Ketobacter alkanivorans: one gene and its partner. The protein of the gene in region 2 interacts with the protein of the main gene of each other region in a pairwise test. Links are inferred from orthologs where the notes say so. Each region holds a gene or a part of one and is shown on either strand. Other genes may lie near its edges.

Evidence for each region. The genes of interacting proteins can lie anywhere in the genome.
Region 1: the proteins of hflC (region 2) and ftsH interact in binary tests that used the Escherichia coli proteins (3 or more experiments, as listed by UniProt). The link is inferred for Ketobacter alkanivorans from one-to-one orthologs.

What each region holds. Positions count from the first base shown.
Region 1 is NZ_CP022684.1:1,588,787-1,592,135, forward strand. Bases 1-2,976 are described here. They hold ftsH (ATP-dependent zinc metalloprotease FtsH), read right to left. Parts: upstream 2,467-2,976; coding sequence 535-2,466; downstream 1-534. Other genes in these bases: folP (dihydropteroate synthase), read right to left, coding at 1-519; rlmE (23S rRNA (uridine(2552)-2'-O)-methyltransferase RlmE), read right to left, coding at 2,594-2,976. Outside these bases: more of rlmE, read right to left, coding at 2,977-3,217. UniProt on the Escherichia coli protein: Acts as a processive, ATP-dependent zinc metallopeptidase for both cytoplasmic and membrane proteins. Plays a role in the quality control of integral membrane proteins.
Region 2 is NZ_CP022684.1:3,496,633-3,499,967, reverse strand. Bases 235-3,233 are described here. They hold hflC (protease modulator HflC), read right to left. Parts: upstream 2,168-3,233; coding sequence 1,301-2,167; downstream 235-1,300. Other genes in these bases: hflK (FtsH protease activity modulator HflK), read right to left, coding at 2,167-3,233; Kalk_RS14975 (ATP phosphoribosyltransferase regulatory subunit), read right to left, coding at 235-1,137. Outside these bases: more of Kalk_RS14975, read right to left, coding at 1-234; more of hflK, read right to left, coding at 3,234-3,315.

The DNA of each region.
Region 1 (3,349 bases), 1.9 Mb from region 2 along the record:
AAGATAGCCAGCCACATCGCTCACGACATTACTGTATTGAGGATTATTCTGCATTGAAACAGGATCACCCTGCATGTGCATAAGACAGACGGGAAGTGTGCTGTTTTTTGCACACTCGAGGGCTCCCTCTCGCTCCAGGGCTCGCACGTCATTGATCAAACCGGCACCAGATGATTCGGCCTCCGCCATCACAGCGGGCGTACTGGTATCGACAGAAATGATCGCATCCACTTCAGCCGCCAGCGCCAGCACCACTGGGATCACCCGATCCAGTTCCTCTTGCTCTGAAACCGGATCGGCTCCCGGACGCGTAGATTCACCCCCCACATCAATGATAGCGGCACCCTGGTCAACCATGCGCAGAGCCTGGCTGATGGCTTGCTCATGATTGCAGAATTTTCCACCATCGGAGAACGAATCAGGCGTGACATTGAGCACACCCATAACAGCAGGTTTTGACAGATTTAAAAAACGGCCTCCGCACTGGAGACCGTTTGGGGGCGAACCTTTTTCGGGCATTCGCTTATCTTGATGTTAATGAGTGTTGGCGGGGCCACCGATGGAACCGGTGCTTGAATCATCCTGCTTTTCTGTCGCAGACGTATCCACCGCAGGGCTGCCACCGGTAGGGCCTTCATTGGAATCATTCCAACCCTTAGGTGGTCGCGGCTTACGGTCGTTCATAATATCCTCTATCTGCTGGGCATCGATGGTTTCATACAGCATCAGTGCTTCAGCCATCGCGTGCAATCTCTCCATATTTTCTTCTAATATGGTCTGCGCCCGCTGGTAGCATTCGTCAATTATCTTACGAACTTCAGCATCAATTTCTTTGGCTGTCTGGCTGGACACCATTTTGCGCTGAGTATATTGGCGACCCAAAAAGACTTCGCCTTCATCCTCTTCGTAGCTCAGTGGCCCCATCTTCTCCGACAACCCCCACTTGGTGACCATATTGCGGGCGATCTCAGTGGCACGATGAATATCGTTGGAGGCTCCGGTGGTAACACCATCCCGACCTAAGGTTATCTCTTCGGCAATACGGCCACCGAACAATGAACAAACCATGCTTTCGAGGGCGCGCTTGCTCTGACTGTATTTGTCTTCCAAGGGCAGATACATGGTCACACCCAGCGCACGACCACGGGGAATGACGCTGACTTTGTATACCGGATCATGCTCAGGCACCAGGCGCCCGACAATCGCATGGCCTGCTTCATGGTAGGCTGTATTGAGTTTTTCTTTCTCGGACATGACCATACTGGTGCGCTCAGCGCCCATCAGGATCTTGTCTTTAGCTTTTTCAAATTCATTCATTTCCACCACGCGCTTACTGGCACGGGCAGCGAACAAAGCAGCTTCGTTGACCAAATTGGCCAAGTCCGCGCCGGAAAAACCGGGTGTGCCTCGGGCAATAGCCTTGGCATCCACATCGTCGCCCAAGGGCACTTTGCGCATGTGTACTTTCAGGATCTGTTCTCGACCCCGGATATCCGGAGCAGATACCACAACCTGGCGATCGAAACGACCAGGACGCAACAAAGCGGAATCCAGTACATCCGGGCGGTTGGTAGCGGCAATAACAATAACGCCATCGTTGGGCTCGAAGCCGTCCATTTCAACCAGCAACTGGTTCAGAGTCTGCTCACGCTCATCGTGACCACCCCCTAAACCAGCTCCACGGGAGCGGCCTACCGCATCGATTTCATCAATAAAGACGATACAGGGTGCTTGCTTTTTCGCCTGCTCGAACATGTCACGAACGCGGGACGCGCCCACACCCACAAACATTTCCACAAAGTCGGAGCCTGATATGGTAAAGAAAGGCACTTTGGCCTCACCCGCTATGGCTTTAGCCAACAGGGTTTTACCCGTACCTGGCGAACCCACCATCAGCACGCCGCGCGGGATCTTGCCGCCAAGGCGCTGGAATTTTGCAGGGTCTCGCAAAAACTCTACCAGCTCTTGCACTTCGTCTTTGGCCTCATCACAACCGGCAACGTCGGCGAACGTGGTTTTGATCTGATCTTCGCTTAATAAACGAGCACGACTCTTACCGAACGTCATGGGGCCGCCACGACCACCACCGCCGCCCTGCATCTGGCGCATGAAGAACATGAAAATGGCAACGATCAGGATAATCGGGAAACAGGCAACCAACAGCTGAGCCCACAAGCTCTGCTTTTCAGGAGCGCGACCTTCAATAGCAACGTTGTTTTCCAACAGCATTGGCATCAAGTCAATATCAGCAATAGCGGGTAAGACGGTTTCGAACTTCTCGCTGGTAACGGTTCGACCGGACACTGTCTCACCATCAATGACCACTTTGTCCACCTGGCCATTCTGTACGTATTCAATAAACTGAGAATACGGAATCGCCTGGGAGCTGGTATTGGCGCTGAAATTATTGAAAACGGAAAGCAGGACAATTGCGATCACAACCCACAAAATTAGGTTTTTTGCCATATCGTTCAAGGGTTTACCCTCTCTTCACATTCGTCATGAGCGAGTCAGACGAGAATACTTATTACTGCGTTTAATGACCTACATTACTACACAATAGACGCTTACACCATCTTTCGCAGGAAACAGGTCACGAACCTAGAAACCCCTTACCAAGCAGATACACTTCCTTGGAGCGGGGCCTTGATGCGTCGGGTTTGCGGGTAATCAGCTTACCAAAACAACGCTGCATATCCTGACGGTATTCGGGCAACCCTGCTCCCTGGAATACTTTGACCAAGTAATCTCCGTTTTTGTTCAGTACTTGCTTCACCATATCTAAAGCAAGCTCAGCGAGATACATACCACGGGGCTGATCAACCGCATTCACCCCACTCATATTGGGGGCCATATCGCAGATTACAAGGTCAACGGGGCGATTTCCTATAATTTCAAGCAGTTGTTGATAGACCGACTCTTCACGGAAGTCGCCCTGCAGGAAGCTGACTCCGGCAATGGGATCCATTTCCAGAATATCCGAGGCAATCACCAAGCCATGATCACCCACCAGCTTGGCGGCTATCTGGCTCCAGCTTCCCGGCGCAGCCCCCAGATCCAGCACCGTCATCCCGGGTTTGATCAGCTTATCCTTTTCGTTTATTTCCAACAACTTATAAGCAGCTCGCGAGCGCCAGCCCTCATCTTTGGCTCGTTGCACATAGACATCATCAAAATGCTCACGCAGCCATTTACCACTGGTTTTGGATCGCGACAAAACCTACCTCACCTAATTATTCGAATTACCAAGCGCCTATTTTGCCTGATGGCGCTCTGCGCTGCGAATTTTTTGGTGTCCTGAGCCGGACTGCTCTACAATACGCGCCCGGTGACTTTCAGGTAGGCAGGT
Region 2 (3,335 bases):
ACAGCCTTGCGACTGAGCGGTTTGCCCGGCGCCTAACGACTGAATCACCACCTGGCCGGAAGCCCGCAACTGCTGCACTGCCTCCTGCAAACTTGCCTGATCAGCAACTGAACCGGCAACGGGTGCAAAAATTTTCTTACTGGCCACGGAGGAGGTCACACGACGCACCAACGCCGCCAGATCGGTACTAAAGCCCGTGGCCGGACGCGCACGCCCAAACACTTCACCGATGTGATCATAACGACCACCATTGGCGATAGCCTGGCCCATATCAGGGACATAGGCACTGAACACCGGGCCAGTATGGTAGTGATAACCACGCAACTCGCCCAGATCAAAATACAATTTCACATCGGGATAACTGGCAACAAGCTGATCGGCGATCTGCTCCAGATCCGCCAGGGCTGACTGCACAGCCTGCGGTGCCTTGGCCAATACGCTGGCCGCTTTCGCCAATACCGATCGATCGCCCGCCAACGTTACCAACTGGCGCAGCATAACCGCCAGATCCGGATCACTTACCTGTTTTGCCAAGAAGGCCTCCAGCTCGGGAACCGCCTTACGCTGGAAAATTTCAAACAACTGCCATTCCAGATCGCCACTCAGACCGGCTTCTGCCGCCAGCGCACGATAAATGGCCACATGCCCCAGATCCAGATGCAATTCGCAACAACCACCGCGACGCAGGGTTTCCAGCATCAGACCGATCACTTCGATGTCACTGGCGATGCCACCATGACCATAGATTTCGGCACCGATCTGGATCAGGCTGCGACTGGCCGCCAGGCTTTCGGGTTTGGCATGCAACACGTGGCCTGCATAACACAGGCGAGTCACACCTTCTCGATTGAGGGTATGGGCATCAATGCGCGCCACTTGGGTGGTCATATCAGCACGCACGCCCATTAGGCGGCCGGTGAGCTGATCGGTCAGTTTGAAGGTCTGCAGGGCCAGATCATTGCCCGCACCTGTCAGTAGGGATTCGAGATACTCAACCAGAGGGGGAAACACCTGCTCGTAACCCCAGCTTTTATAAAGATCCAGCAAGTCCCGACGCAACTGTTCCAGTTTCGCCGCCTGTGGGGGCAGGATTTCATCGATCCCATCGGGTAACAACCATCGATCTGCTGTGGCCATAAAGCGTTCGCCGTTGTCCTCTATTACTCTGTTTGAGTCGTTGTACGTCATGATTTAGGTTTTGGGGCCTGATTTAGCCCACAAAAAAACCGGGGGATCGCCCCGGTTTCCTTATGATAACACGCATCGAGGGGCCGAGTTAAACCTTTCGGCCCCTTTTTACCTACTCGCTCTTCATAAATCGGAAGAACTCTCCATCAGGCTGCACGACGATCAGGTCGTTCTTGCTGTTAAAGACATCTTTGTAGGCATCCATGCTGCGATAAAAGCTATAGAATTCAGGATCTTTCTGATAGGCGCTGGCATAGATTGACGCTGCTTCCGCATCGCCTGCACCCCGTAGCTCTTCCGCTTGACGATAGGCACCAGCCAGGATCTCGGTACGCTCACGATCGGCAGCAGCACTGATACCTTCTGCCAGCTCGGCACCGCGAGCACGATGGCTACGAGCTTCACGTTCACGCTCGGCACGCATCCGGTCGTATACCGAGGCACTGGCACTGGAAGGCAGCTCGATACGCTTGACCCGAATCTCCACCACATCAATACCCAGGGCTTCCTGAGCTTGGTCGTCAATGGCCTTGGCCAAATCCACCACCAGCTCTTCCCGCTCACCGGCCACAACTTCATACACAGTACGCGCACCAAACTGATTACGCAGGCCTTCGTTCACACGGGGGGCCAACAGCAGCCGCACACGAGTCTCAAGGCCGCCGCCGGTGGCAATATAAAACTGCTTGATGTCTTTGATACGCCACATCACGTATGAATCCACGATCAGACGCTTCTTCTCCTGGGTCAGATACTCTTCCTGACGCATTTCCAGTACGCGAATACGGCCATCAAACAGGCGCGGCTCATGTATAAAAGGTATTTTGAACTGGATCCCTGGCTGCAGATCATCTCTCACCACTTCACCAAATTTCAGCAATACGCCACGCTCACTTTCTTTCACGGTGAATATGGCGCTACCGGTAACCAGGGCAACCACTGCGATCAGCAGTAAGACTGTCATACTTTTGTTATTCATTAGCGATTCTCCCAGCGTGTTTCACGGGCCTGACGAATTCGCTCCAAGCCACGAACGGAGTCGGAGGCTTTTTTGGTCGCACCCTTGCTTTGCTGAGTAGAATCAGCTTCTACAACAATGGACTTCGCTTCTGTACGTCGACCTTCCAGGATTTTATCGATAGGGAGGTACATCATGCTATTGCCCCCATCCACGTCCACCAGAACCTTGGACGTGTTGCTGAGCACGCTTTCCATGGTGTCGATGTACATACGGCGACGGGTCACTTCCGGTGCCAGCTTGTACTCGGCATAAAGCCTTTCAAAGCGGTTGGCCTGACCTTTGGATCGCTCCACGATCTCGGCCTTGTAAGCGTTGGCCTCCTCGATCATGCGCTGCGCTTCACCACGCGCCTCTGGCACGATTTGGTTGGCGTAGGCTTCCGCTTCATTCTTAACGCGCTCTTCGTCTTCCCGTGCTTTGATAACATCATCGAAGGCGGCTTTCACTTCCTTGGGAGGATGTGCATCTTCGATGTTCAGCTTATCAATGGTGAGACCGGTTTTATAACGATCCAGATATTCCTGCAGGCGCTGATGCACTTCTACGGCGATGGCTTCACGGCCGTCGGTCAGCACCCGATCCATTTCGCTGCCACCCACCACGTGACGCAGTGCGGATTCCACCGCATTACGCAAGGTGTCGATGGGCGCACTGGATTCGAGGAAATAGGCTCTGGAATCCGTGACCACGAACTGAACCTGCAGATCCAAATCCACAATGTTCTGGTCTTCGGTGAGCATCGTGGCGCGCACCGGCATGGTTTCACGCTGGTTTACGTCCACTTTCTGTACAGTATCGATGCCCCATGGGTTCCAGTGTAGACCGGCACTGACGGTATCATGGTATTTGCCGAAACGCAGCACCAATGCTTCTTCGGCCTGTTCGACCCGATACAAACCGGCCACCAGCCACAACACGAAGACAACGCCCAGAATCAGCAATAACAGGCCGAAACCGCCGCTATCGTTGTTCTGACCACCACCCAGCATACCGCCGAATCGGTCTTGCAGTTTTTTGATCACATCGTCCAGTTCCGACTGGCCGCGGCCATCCCGGCCTCGCCATGGATCCTGATTACGCCCGCCACCGGGCTCATTCCAAGCCATACTATGCTCCGCTGTTTTCT